Regions from separate parts of the Tepidibacillus sp. HK-1 genome, predicted to be linked through region 3. Evidence: predicted binding sites of a transcription regulator. Region 3 holds the regulator's gene; each other region holds the start of a gene.
The links. The regulator LexA, encoded in region 3, represses DNA repair genes until DNA is damaged. The targets are predictions, from matches to a motif close to CGAACATATGTTCG.

Region 1 (3,218 bases), on a different contig from region 3:
TCATGCTGCATGATAAAATTGAAATTAATGATAATAGGGCTACTTATAGTTAGCCTAGGATGTACACAACAGTCCAACAATAACATATTATCATTTAAATATGGAGTAATCTTTACATCTAATCTTTACAATAAAAGTAAAATAGTTCTATTTTCGCAAAATTGGGATGTTGTAGAAGAAATCAATCTCGATATTGGTGGCTTACAAAAAGAAAAGATTTATAAAGAGAATTTATACGTACCTGTTACAGGAATACCATCGGAACCTGGGAATAAAATATTAGAGTTTAACATGAAAACCGGGAATAAACGCTATATAAAAACAAAAAAACTGCCAATTAAGTTGGTTGTAAAAGATAATTTTTTATATGTTATCCATAACACTTCAATAGATTCTGGACTATTAACGAAAATAAATATCAAAAACAATAATATTATTAAAGAAAAACGACTTAGTGGAGTTTTGAGAGAAATTGCTATTGCAAATGATAAGATAAATGTTATTGCTGACTTTTTTGTATTAGATGGAGATGATCTAAATGGGGTCGACACTTCCTACTTGGTTTTGGGTAGTTTACTATAGTTTTATATTGGTCACTTTGATTGTTGCGATTATAACTTTGGTTGAAAGATATTTCGTCCGAATATATACAATATTTACATTCATTGTTCTACCTGCTTTTGTAATTTTAGTTCTATTAGGAAGTCTTGGAAGGCAAGGAACGACAGAATTAGAAAATTGGTTCATTGACTATTGTAAATAACATTTAAAATAATATTTCTATGGTTTTAATTGTTTTCATTGTTTTCACGAATATCAGGATTTCTTATTTTACCACCTTCTTTTGCTTCCAGGTTAAAAGAGATGTGGCCACACCGACTGCCATGATCGTAATAAAGGAGAGAATTAAGGTTTCCTTCGAAATCAAAACCCCGCCTAAGTAGATCACGATCGCATCAATCATAAAAATGATCAAGCCAACGTTAATAGGAAGAATTGTAGACAAATATTGGGCTAATAGATCTGTGCCGCCTGTACTTGTTTTAAATCGGAGCATGATGCCAATTCCCGTTCCGACAAAGAGCCCACCTATAATCGAACTGCTTAATGGATCAAGTTCTATATAATACAAAAAATAGTATTGATACGGACGTAAAACATCGATAAATAAAGAAGAGATGAGCATCCCATGAATACTATGATAGAAAAATGATCGATATTTAAACCAAGCCAATAGATATATTGGAATGCTTAATAAAATAATAGTTAAGCCCACCTTCACTCCTGACAAATAATTGACAATCAATGCAATCCCAATCATTCCCCCATCTAATAAATGAAAAGGAACAAGGAAAAAGTTGATTCCTACCGCAAGGATCAAACTACCTAATAGGATCGCAATTGCTTTAGAAAAGAGCTGCACTTTATTCATCCCCTATTTTGTCCATCTCTTTATGTATATTTTTGTATGCTTGTTAAAATTCATAGAAACGAAAAACCATTGTCCCACTCTGAAAAAAACTTTCTGAATCCTGCCTTCTTATTGAATCAAGGGGACGGATTCGATATAATTTGGTAGAGAAACCGGAAAACGAACAAACGTGCGATAAAGGGTGGAGAAAATGGAACAAATGATAGGTAATGATATTTTTAAAGGGTTAAATCCACAACAACAAAAAGCGGTTGAAACAATCAATGGACCATTATTGATCCTAGCTGGAGCAGGAAGTGGCAAAACAAAGGTTTTGACCCATCGTATTGCTCATTTACTATATAAAGGGATTGCACCATGGAGTATCTTAGCGATTACCTTTACCAATAAAGCTGCAAGAGAAATGAAGGATCGCGTTGCACGATTAGTGGGACCACAGGCAGAAGACATTTGGATCTCTACCTTCCATTCGATGTGTGTCCGTATTTTACGTAAAGATATTCAACGACTTGGCTATTCTAATAATTTCTCGATTTTAGATGCATCAGATCAGTTGAACGTGATCAAACAGATTATGAATGAACTGAATATCGATAACAAAAAGTTTGAACCAAAGGCGATTCAAGCCACCATTAGTCAAGCGAAGAATGAACTGAAATCACCAGAGGCTTTTGCCAAAATAGCGAACGACTTTTTTATGCAAAAGGTACTTGCCGTTTATGAGAAGTATCAAGCAAGGCTAAAGGCGAATCACTCTTTAGATTTTGATGATTTGATCATGGTAACGGTTCAATTATTTCAACAAGTACCGGAAGTATTAGCTTTTTATCAAAATAAATTTAAATATATTCATATTGATGAGTATCAAGATACAAACCGTGCACAATACCTATTAGTACAAATGTTAGCAGACCATTATCAAAATATCTGTGTCGTTGGAGATACAGACCAATCGATTTACAAATGGCGTGGAGCAGATATTCAAAATATCCTAAACTTTGAAAAGGATTTTCCTAATGCTCAAGTGATAAAACTGGAACAAAATTACCGTTCAACGAAGAATATTCTGCGTGCAGCCAATGAGGTCATTAAAAATAATTTTCAGCGTAAAGAGAAAAATCTTTGGACAGAGAACCCTCAAGGAGAAAAAATTACGCTTTACGAAGCGATGAATGAACATGATGAAGCCTATTTTATTGCCAAAGTGATTCAAGATGGTATTGACAAAGGAAAACAGTATCATGATTTTGCTGTCCTATATCGGACAAATGCCCAAACTCGTGTGATTGAGGAAATTTTTATCAAATCGAATATTCCTTATAAAATGGTTGGCGGTACCAAGTTCTATGATCGCAAAGAAATCAAGGATATCATGGCGTATCTTCGCTTAATCGTCAATCCAGATGATGATATTAGTTTACGTAGAGTGATCAATGTCCCTAAACGGGGGATTGGAGCTGCAACAGTAGATAAAATTGCAGAATATGCTGCATCTCAAGGCATATCGATGTTTGCTGCTATTCAAGTTGTCGATTTTATCGGTTTAAGTGCAAAAGCAGCCAATAAGGTGAGCGAATTTGCAGGGATCATTTCTCAATTTAGTCAAATGGTAGATTATCTTGGGGTCTCAGAATTAACAGAACAGGTGATTGAGAAAACAGGCTACCGTGAAGAATTAAAGAAAGAAAAAACTCTGGAAGCAGAAAGTCGCTTGGAAAATATTGAAGAATTACTCTCTGTCACATTAGAATTTGAAAATAAAAGTGAAGATAAATCATTAGTGACC
Region 2 (3,218 bases), on a different contig from region 3:
TATACTAAAAATCCTTTTTGATAGTCTCGTAAACTAGCACAAAAAACATAAAAAAATACTGTCTCATCTGTACTTTTCAAGGATTAGCTTTTATAAAAAATTCAATGCTGTACTTTATACTCATTAACCTTTACATCTGTAATTTCCCATATAAACTTTTTTTTCTTTAAATAAAAAGTCACTAAAGCCGTATAAACACTATTTACGTTACCGTCTGGATTATATTTTTCTGATGTAAAAACACCAATTACAGTAGTTACATTATCACTTTCTGCTTTATGAACAAAGATATGTGGGGATGGTAATTTATTTGATTTAAAATAGTTTAAAACGTTTGATATTTCTTTTGTAACTTTCTGTTGTTCTTTTAACTGGTTTCCTGCCTCAATTTTATTAATTACTTTTAATACTACTTTTTCCGGTGATAAGTTAATTGATAAAATATAGAAGAAAATAGATAAAGTTATTAATACTGATATTGAGATTATTATTTTTTTACCCATACTTCACATCCTAAGGAAAACACCCCGAATGGCGTTTAATTTAATAAGGCATTGTTCCTTGTGATGCCCCATTATGGTACACCTGCCCATATTTGTATAGTAATATACTTAGTAATTTCATCTTGAGTAGCTTCTATTTGATAAACACCAGGTTCTATTTCAATTTCTTTTGATTTGTCATTTGCAAAGTTAACATTGGGAATCCCTAAAATTCCCATTCATTTAACTAGATAAAAGCTAAAAGCTAACATGAATAATTGCTATTAGCTGGAGATTTATTATATAATTATCATACCTTATACAACGTTTGCCGTAAATTGGGAAACTTTGATATAATGTACTTCAATTAAATCTAGTTTTTAAGGTGAAGTTTCCCAACTTAAAAGGGGTGAAAAAAGGATGGCTCTCACAAGCTCAAAGTAGAGGCACATCCTTCCGGGAAGGGTAAATCTGCCTTGTCCTTTCCCCATTCTATTCCTCTTCCTCATCATCGGCCTCGACGTAAGTGATTTTTACGCCTAGGCTTTTTAAAAGGTTTAGAACCTCTTCATTTAGTTTTGGGTCATACATTAAGCCAATTTGTTCAACTAGCTCCAATTCCTCTAGGTATCCATTTTCGGCATCCTCAATCAATTCAATGATATCGTCTAACTCTTTTTCCTGTAATTCCTTTAGGATTTCTTCCTTTGTCATTTGCTTTTTCACTCCTATTTCTCTATCTTGATTTTCTTGTAACCTTTTTCCATTTTTATTATATCCATTTTGGGGCAGGATTTCATCAGGCTGATCATTTTTTCTGGTCATCCCCTTGTAATACATAGGATTTAAACAATTGTTCACTTTCAGCCTGTAGCATGTAATTTAAGAATCGGTGTGTATAGATAAAACCGCGAAATTTTGCTTTTACAATGCGAACCGTCCGTTGTTGTTCTTCTTCAATTACCATCCCTCCTAACTCTTTCATTTGTCTCTTAATCGATCGTAAATCTTTTTCGATTTTCTTTTGCACCTCAAATAATGTATCTTGATAAACCCTTGTTAATTTACAAGCCGATTGTTGAATCATTTTACGGTCGAATTCCAGTACTTTAAGCATAATATGTAGAATCACATACTGCTTCACCAAATGGGAAAAATCTAGATATTCCTTTGGATACATTAACATGCTCATTCCCCCATGAAAATAACTTAATTGGTGTTTATAATTCTATTATATGCGAATAAACGTTCGATTAGAAGAGGGAAAATGAGGGAGTGATTAACGAGATTCACTCCCTTGTGACTTTAGGTTTTCACTTATTCCTTAATTAAAGGGTTCCATGTGTACCAGGCTGTGCCGGTTCGGAAATCTTACTTAATGCTTGTCCTGCTTCATCAATATGAATATTTCTTACTGCTAAATCACCAAGGGAAACGATTCCTACAAGGTTACCATTTTCCACTACAGGTAAGCGACGAATTTGCTTTTCTGCCATTAGGCGAGCAGCTTCATGAACATCCATGTCTGGTGTCCCAACGACTACATCCTTTGACATTAACCCATCAATTGCAAAAGAGCCTGAGCGTTTTTCGGCATATCCACGCAATACAAGGTCACGATCTGTAATCATACCAATTACATTTTGACCATCTACTACTGGAATAGCGCCCACATTTAACTGCGACATTTTTTGTGCTACCTCATAAGCATTATCTTGAAGTGAAACTGTAGCTACATTCGTGGTCATAATATCACGTAATGTCGTCATCTAATTTCCTCCTTTCTAATCTCTCCTTAGCATAACCCAGAGACCTAAAGAGTATTCTATACATTTTATCATCAGTTCGAGAGTGACCGTTCAGTTTACGGCCTAATAAACATTTGGGTCCAATAATATTTGCCAGTCCCACCTTCAGCATAGCCTACCCCTATTTCTGTAAAATTTGGATTTAAAATATTTTGCCGATGTCCTGAACTTCCCATCCAACCCTTCATCACCTGCCATGCCGTGGTTTGCCCCATCGCAATATTTTCACCAGCATAGGAGAAGGAAATTCGATACGCTCTCATCATATCAAAAGGGCTACCATAGGTAGGAGAAATGTGAGAGAAATAATGTTGATCCCTCATATCTTGAGATTTGTGACGAGCTACCCTGGATAACTGCCAGTTCGCACGTAAAGGTTTTAATCCTGCTTTTTGTCTTTCTTGGTTTACGAGTTGAATAACCTGGTGTTCGATGCTCTTAATTCGATCAATAACTGGAATGATCACCTTTTGCTTTGGATAGATAAGATTGGGATTTTTAATTTGTGGATTGGCCTCAATGATTTCCGATAGCCCTATTTGGTATTTAACAGCGATTTTCCAAAGGCTATCACCAGGTTGAACTGTATAGGTGTTCGTCCCTTGAGCTGTAGCTTGAAAACTCCAACCTATTGTTAAAAAGGAAAGTAAAAGTGTTAATACAAACGAACGAAAAATAAAGCAACGAAAACTATATTTTTGCATATTCATCATTTCCTCTCATTTCATCTCATTAGATTTTTTCCATCGAGATTATGTTGTGTTTTCTTTTCTTTTTTCATTCTTAAACCTAAAGGGGCAATCGCTTGTCACCGATGGGACGAAAAAAATCATATTAATATATAGAGTTACAGAAGGAGGTGATTGAATTGGTAAACAGATATTTTAAAGCCTATACGCTTGATGAATTTGATCGTTTCATTCGTAAC
Region 3 (3,218 bases):
ACCAGAACCAGAATTCTTTCTATTTAAGACGGATGAAAAAGGAGAACCTACGTTACAATTAAACGATAATGGAGCTTATTTTGATTTAGCTCCTGTAGATTTAGGTGAAAACTGCCGACGAGATATCGTACTTACTTTAGACAGAATGGGATTTGAAGTTGAGGCTTCTCATCATGAAGTAGCTCCAGGTCAGCACGAGATTGATTTTAAATATGCTGATGCTGTTCGTACTGCAGATAACATTCAAACTTTTAAGCTAGTCGTAAAAACGATAGCTCGTAAACATGGTTTACATGCTACCTTTATGCCAAAACCCTTATATGGTGTGAATGGCTCAGGAATGCATAATCATCTTTCTTTATTTAAAGGTAATGAGAATACATTCTATGATCCAAACGATTCATTGGGGTTATCTGAAACAGCTAGATACTTTATTGCAGGCATACTTAAACATGCGCGTTCATTAGCAGCAATAACAAATCCAACAGTGAATTCATATAAAAGATTAGTTCCAGGTTACGAAGCTCCAGTATATGTTGCTTGGTCCGCACAAAATAGAAGTCCTTTAATTCGTATCCCTGCTTCCCGAGGTTTAAGTACGAGAATTGAAGTGCGTCATCCAGATCCATCAGCCAATCCATATTTAGCTTTAACTGTACTATTGAAAGCAGGATTAGATGGAATTAAGAATAAAATCAAATTGCCAGCTCCTGTCGATCGTAACATTTACGTTATGACAGAGGAAGAACGAATTGCAGAAGGAATAGATAATTTACCAGCAACTTTATTAGAAGCTATTCATGAACTTTTAAAGAATGAAGTCATTCTATCTGCGCTAGGTAGCCATGCAGTGGAGCATTTTGTTGAGGCTAAACAAATTGAATGGGATCTATTTAGGACCCATGTTCATCAATGGGAAAGAGACCAATATATGAAGCTATATTAAAAAATTAAATCTATTCTTAATTTAAAATGAAATCCCCCTTCATCCTTATGGAGAAGGGGGATTTATAGTAGAATTACTAATGTTAGTGAATATTTCTAAATAATCCAATTACCTTTCCTAAAATAGTCACTTGTGGTAATAAAATAGGTTTCATCGTTGAGTTTTCAGGTTGAAGTCGAATATGGTTTTTTTCTTTAAAAAATCTCTTAACCGTTGCTTCTCCCTCATCAGTCATGGCTACGACAATTTCCCCATTATTAGCTATAGGTTGCTGGCGAACAATCACATAATCTCCGTCATATATACCGGCTTCAATCATGCTTTCTCCTTGAACAACAAGCATATAAACGTCATCACCATTTACAATACTAGCAGGTAGTGGGAAATAATCTTCTACATTTTCAATGGCAGTGATAGGCTCTCCAGCAGTAACCTTTCCTATCAATGGAACTCTAACCATCTCTTTGTCCATCTTAGGTAAATCATCATCTACCAAAATCTCAATAGCCCTAGGCTTTGTAGGATCTCTTCGAATTAAGCCCTTCTTTTCTAATCTAGACAAATGCCCGTGTACTGTTGAACTAGAGGCTAAACCAACAGCTTCTCCAATTTCTCTAACTGATGGGGGATAACCTTTTTCTTTCACCTTTTGTTTAATAAAATCAAAAATTGCCTTTTGTCTGTTCGATAAATTATTCATCATCATTCACCTCTGAAATACCATATCTTTCTTGTTTTTTATTATAACATAAATCAATCGATTGCGCAAACACTCGTTCGAAATTTTAGCTTGACAAGAACATTTGTTCTAAAATATAATAAAATTATAATTAAGAATAAATGTTCGGAGGGTTCTTATGAAAAGGATTTTAATAGTTTTATTTGTTATTTTAATAACGTTTGTGATCTCAACAATCGTGTATGGAAAGGAAATTAATCAGAAGAAAACGCCACAATACATTGAAGTAATTGTCCAAGAAGGTGATACATTATGGTCAATAGCCAAACCTTATTACAATGGCAAAATGGATTTTAGGGAATTGATATACAACATTCGAGAATTAAATGAATTATCAGAAGCAATGATTTATCCTGGCCAAGTGCTTAAGATTCCTCTAGACTAATTTATACTAAAATATTCTTCTTTTAGACATAATGTATTATAAAGGAGGGATAAGATGATACCTGGGTTTCCTAATGATATTCCAAGGGTAGATCCGCATTTTTTTCCACAAGAGGAATACCAGATAAGTCGAGTGAATGTGAATGAATCAACTGGAAGAGAGGAAGTCCTCCATTATTCTTATGGTCGATTTGATGATTTCAATCCATATCATCATGTTGAAACTTTAATCAATGGATACCTTCCATATGATTAGATAGGTTAATTTTTTAAACAAAGAGTAACCGCGTGTTACTCTTTACTATTTTCACCATCAGCACATTCTTGCATTGATTAAATTTCAAACTTTCATTATAATCATTTAACGTAGCACCCTATTATAGTGAAAGGAAGATATATAAAAATGAATCAATCTACGAAAATCTTTTTAGCGATGATACTTGGTATAGGGGCAGGATTTTTTATCAACCTTCTAGTTCCTGATGAAATGATTCAATTTTTGGATAAAAACATTCTGCATCTAGTAGGCGTTGGTTTTATTAAATTGATCCAATTTATAGTAGTACCATTGGTGCTTGTTTCATTAGTAACGAGTATGTCAAGTTTGGGTGACATCAAGAAAATAGGGAGATATAGCATTAAATTACTGTTTTTATATATCTTTACCTCAGTTATTTCTCTTATCATTGGTTTGATTGTGGCTTATGTTTTAAAACCAGGAATAGGCGTAGAAATGCTTCAACAAAAGGTTGAAGGAAAGCAAGGCCTTCCTTTATCTGAATGGCTATTAAGTATTATTCCTAGCAACCCTTTTGAATCGATGAGCACAGGCCATATGGTTCAAATTATTATAACGGCATTATTGTTAGGATTAGGAGTTACTCTTGCAGGAGAAAAGGGAAAACCGTTTTCTGTCTTTATCGATAGTGCAAATGAAGTTATTTTTAAGATTATGGGAATTATCTTAAGACTAGCACCTATAGGCGTTTTTTCCTTAATGGCTTCTGTGATTGCAACACAAGGATTAGGGATCATTAAGAGTTTATCATTGTATGTGATTGGATTAATCATAGCAATTTTATTGATGGCATTTGGAATTTATAGTATTCTTTTAATTGTTACAGGACAAAATCCGATTAAGTTTTGGAA
Region 4 (3,218 bases), on a different contig from region 3:
TAATGATGACTTCTAGATCATTCACCATCGCTTCAGAAATGATTTGCACCATTTGTTCCTTTTGTTGCTCATCCAATAGTGGCTTTTGTTTTTTGTTGATATCTCTCAACCTTTTATTCAACAATTGTCGATGTTCTGTTAGCATCATACGGCTACCTGTCCATAATAAATTTCCTCTATTCATGCTTCATGCCCTCCTATTTTTGTAGCTCGATCAAATAATAAGCCTGAAGACAATAAAGAAGAAGCTCGAAAAATCGCTGTTTTTCCATAACGCTCGCGAATCTCATCCATTGTTTTCCCTAATTGTAACTTCTTAATAGGATGACTAAATAAATCAAGCTGAATTTCCCGATCATCCTCTAGTTGATCCAGACTTAGCCCTATACTTCTTACTGGTTGCCGATCCCAAAAATGTTCAAGCAACTGTAAACTAGCTTGATAAACTTCTATGGTATCACTGGTTGCAAAAGGAATTGTAGTTTGGCGATGAAATCCTGTAGGATGATTAAAATCTGCTCCTCGAAATGAAAGACTAATCGTCCTACCTCTTTTATGAAGAGCTCTTACCCGCCTGCATACTTCATCTGCTAATTCCAACAAAACGACCTGTATATCCTCTTTATAGATATAATCTCGTGGTAAAGTAATGCTATTACCTACCCCTTTTTGCAATTCTGTAGAATCATTTTTTACTGGTGAGTAGTCAATACCATGGGCACTTAACCATAAAATATGACCGTTGACACCCCATCTTTTTTTCATTTCCTCAAGTGGCCTTTTGGCTAAGTCCCCTATGGTATAAATTCCTATTTTATATAAATTTCTTTTCATTCTTGAACCGACTCCAAACAACTCATCAACAGCTAAAGAAGCCGTTTTTTTCATATAATTGGTACTATTTAATTCAAAAATTCCTTCAAGATTTTTCTTGGCAAATCGATCACATGCCATCTTTGCTTGGATTTTATTTTCACCAATTCCTACCCTTGCCCTGACACCTACTTCGTCCCAGATTCGTTTTTGAATCATTTTTGCCATATGCTGAGGGGACCCAAACAAGCTTTGGCTTGCTGTTACATCCATAAATTGCTCGTCGATAGAAAAAGGCTCAACTTGATCAGTAAATTCATACAAAATTTCCGTAATTTGAAGAGATGCTTCAATATATTTCCCCATATGTGGCCTTACAAATTGAGCCTGTGGACAAACACTTTTCACTTCCCAAAGAGGCATTGCTGTTTTTACTCCTGCCTTTTTGGCCAAAGGATTTGCAGCTAAAGTAATTCCATGCCTTTTTTCCGGATCTCCACAAACCACAACAGGCTTTCCGACTAATTCAGGGTTGGAGGCTATTTCAACAGAGGCATAAAAGCTTTCCATATCCACTAAAAAAATAACCCTTTTCTTTTTGTCCATTATGTTACACCTCCAATATACCCACAAAAGTGATTAAAAGGAACTAATGTTCTTATTTTATTATACCTCAATTCTTCGTTTTTTAGAACATATATTCCTTTTATTTATTTTTAATTTATTCTATAGCAAAAACCCTCCACATTGGAGAGTTTCTCCAGTGTAGAGGGTTTCTTTTAGTCTTCTTGAATTAACTGTTCGTAGACAGATAATACTTTTTCCCATTCTTCGTCATCTTCAATATCTACAAGAAATTCTTCGCCATTTTCTTCTTGAACTTTTAAGATGACCCCTTCTTGATCATCATCGGCATCAGCAGAAACTAAAACGACATATTCTTGAGATTCTACTTCAAACCAAGTAACAATGTCAAATTCTTTTTCTTGTCCATTTTCATCAACTAATACCACTTTATGCTCATGGTCGTGATCGTGGTTATGATGGTGGTCATGGTGATGATGGTTATGGTTGTGATCGTGTTCACTCATCTAAATCAATCCTCTTTTCTTATCAATTAGCTGTTTAATCGTATCATTACAAATAACAACAGTCAAGGAAAAACTTTCAAAACTAAAATTTCTAAGAAATTAGCCTCTTTTCATATAGGATAACTGTATTTTTTGTAATTCAACAATTTCAGCCTTTTTCATATAAAGTTGATACTTAGCAGCTAAATAAGTGGCTTCATTAAAGGTCTTGCGAGGGTGGCAGACAACTCCTTCAGTTGAAAAGGGGTTATCAAACAAAACTTGCCATTCTCCATCCCTTTGCTCTTTAGGAATTTCCATGAAATACCCTACTTTTACATCATAAATCTTTGCTAAGTCTTGCCATGTATTTTCCCAAGAAGGACTAATAACACTCAAATTCGGGAAAAGTTCACTCCCCCATTGTAACCATTTTTTTATTTGATCAAACTCTAATTCGTCCATATTTTTTAGTTTTTCATAAAAATCTTGAATCAATTGATTCATGGCAGTAAAACCAACTGCCTCTAATTTGTTTTTAAATTCTATTTTTTCTTCTTCTAGTGAAAGTTGAGTAAATTGTTCAAACCATTTGTTCATCCATCAACATCCTTCCAGTATCATTTACAGTCACAACAAATACCATTATACTATTGTTTTTAGTAATAATACCAGATGGATTGATAATCCTTAAGGTTTTCCCCTTTATGGGCTAATTGTTGAAGAAAAGTAAAAATAGGAACATCTCGATATAGAAATGACCTTTTGTTGAATAAATTGACGTCTGAAGGATAAAATTCATATACTCTTGAACCATCGCCTAGGATCATAATCAGTTCATGCTCTTGGGAAGCTTTTAAGTAGTTTTTTCCCATTCCTGGTATATCAAATACCGCCTCATCGGAACGATCGATTCCTGGCGCCAAACGGGACTCTTCGTTTTGTTCTTGGATCATCCGTGCAATAGGTACTCTTTCTTCAGGAATATCCTTTTTAGCATTAAAGGAATAATAAGGATCCACTCCAATTAGACGCAATTGCTTTCTTAATGCAGACATTTCAAACCTTCTAGCATTCTCTACCGTATAAATGGATTGATTACAAACCTGAACTCCAGTTTTTCTTAATTTTTGGATAGCTTTCATCGCTTCAAGCGTAACCTCATAAGGATGTTCAAAATGGGTCATTAAAGAGATTTCTCTTCTACCTGAAATTTGATATGAGCTTAGAAGATGTACTAGTGAGTCTGTAATCCTCATAGGTAAAATCATTGGAATTCTTGTCGATACGCGAATCCGCTGTATATGAGAAATATCCGCCAGACGGGATAAGATC

Region 1: pcrA (DNA helicase PcrA) is a predicted target of LexA. The motif match lies at 1,593-1,606, and genes of this name have one in related genera.
Region 2: BEN26_RS12240 (YhjD family protein) is a predicted target of LexA. The motif match lies at 1,721-1,734, and genes of this name have one in related genera.
Region 4: BEN26_RS05580 (DNA polymerase IV) is a predicted target of LexA. The motif match lies at 1,504-1,517, and genes of this name have one in related genera.

The regions. Positions count from the first base shown of each region.
Region 1 covers NZ_BDGM02000005.1:136,296-139,513, reverse strand. Annotated here, with positions in the region: gene BEN26_RS04005 (hypothetical protein) at 10-582, shown strand; gene BEN26_RS04000 (YitT family protein) at 827-1,423, opposite strand; gene pcrA (DNA helicase PcrA) at 1,623-3,218, shown strand, end outside.
Region 2 covers NZ_BDGM02000027.1:7,232-10,449, forward strand. Annotated here, with positions in the region: gene BEN26_RS12230 (hypothetical protein) at 102-503, opposite strand; gene BEN26_RS12235 (hypothetical protein) at 975-1,307, opposite strand; gene BEN26_RS12240 (YhjD family protein) at 1,291-1,668, opposite strand; gene BEN26_RS12245 (CBS domain-containing protein) at 1,811-2,251, opposite strand; gene safA (SafA/ExsA family spore coat assembly protein) at 2,347-3,000, opposite strand; gene BEN26_RS12255 (N-acetylmuramoyl-L-alanine amidase) at 3,159-3,218, shown strand, end outside.
Region 3 covers NZ_BDGM02000010.1:73,177-76,394, forward strand. Annotated here, with positions in the region: gene glnA (type I glutamate--ammonia ligase) at 1-946, shown strand, start outside; gene lexA (transcriptional repressor LexA) at 1,029-1,646, opposite strand; gene yneA (cell division suppressor protein YneA) at 1,804-2,070, shown strand; gene BEN26_RS06900 (hypothetical protein) at 2,125-2,325, shown strand; gene BEN26_RS06905 (dicarboxylate/amino acid:cation symporter) at 2,473-3,218, shown strand, end outside.
Region 4 covers NZ_BDGM02000008.1:13,194-16,411, forward strand. Annotated here, with positions in the region: gene BEN26_RS05575 (YolD-like family protein) at 1-184, opposite strand, end outside; gene BEN26_RS05580 (DNA polymerase IV) at 181-1,419, opposite strand; gene BEN26_RS05585 (DUF1292 domain-containing protein) at 1,593-1,904, opposite strand; gene BEN26_RS05590 (hypothetical protein) at 2,004-2,483, opposite strand; gene BEN26_RS05595 (KamA family radical SAM protein) at 2,543-3,218, opposite strand, start outside.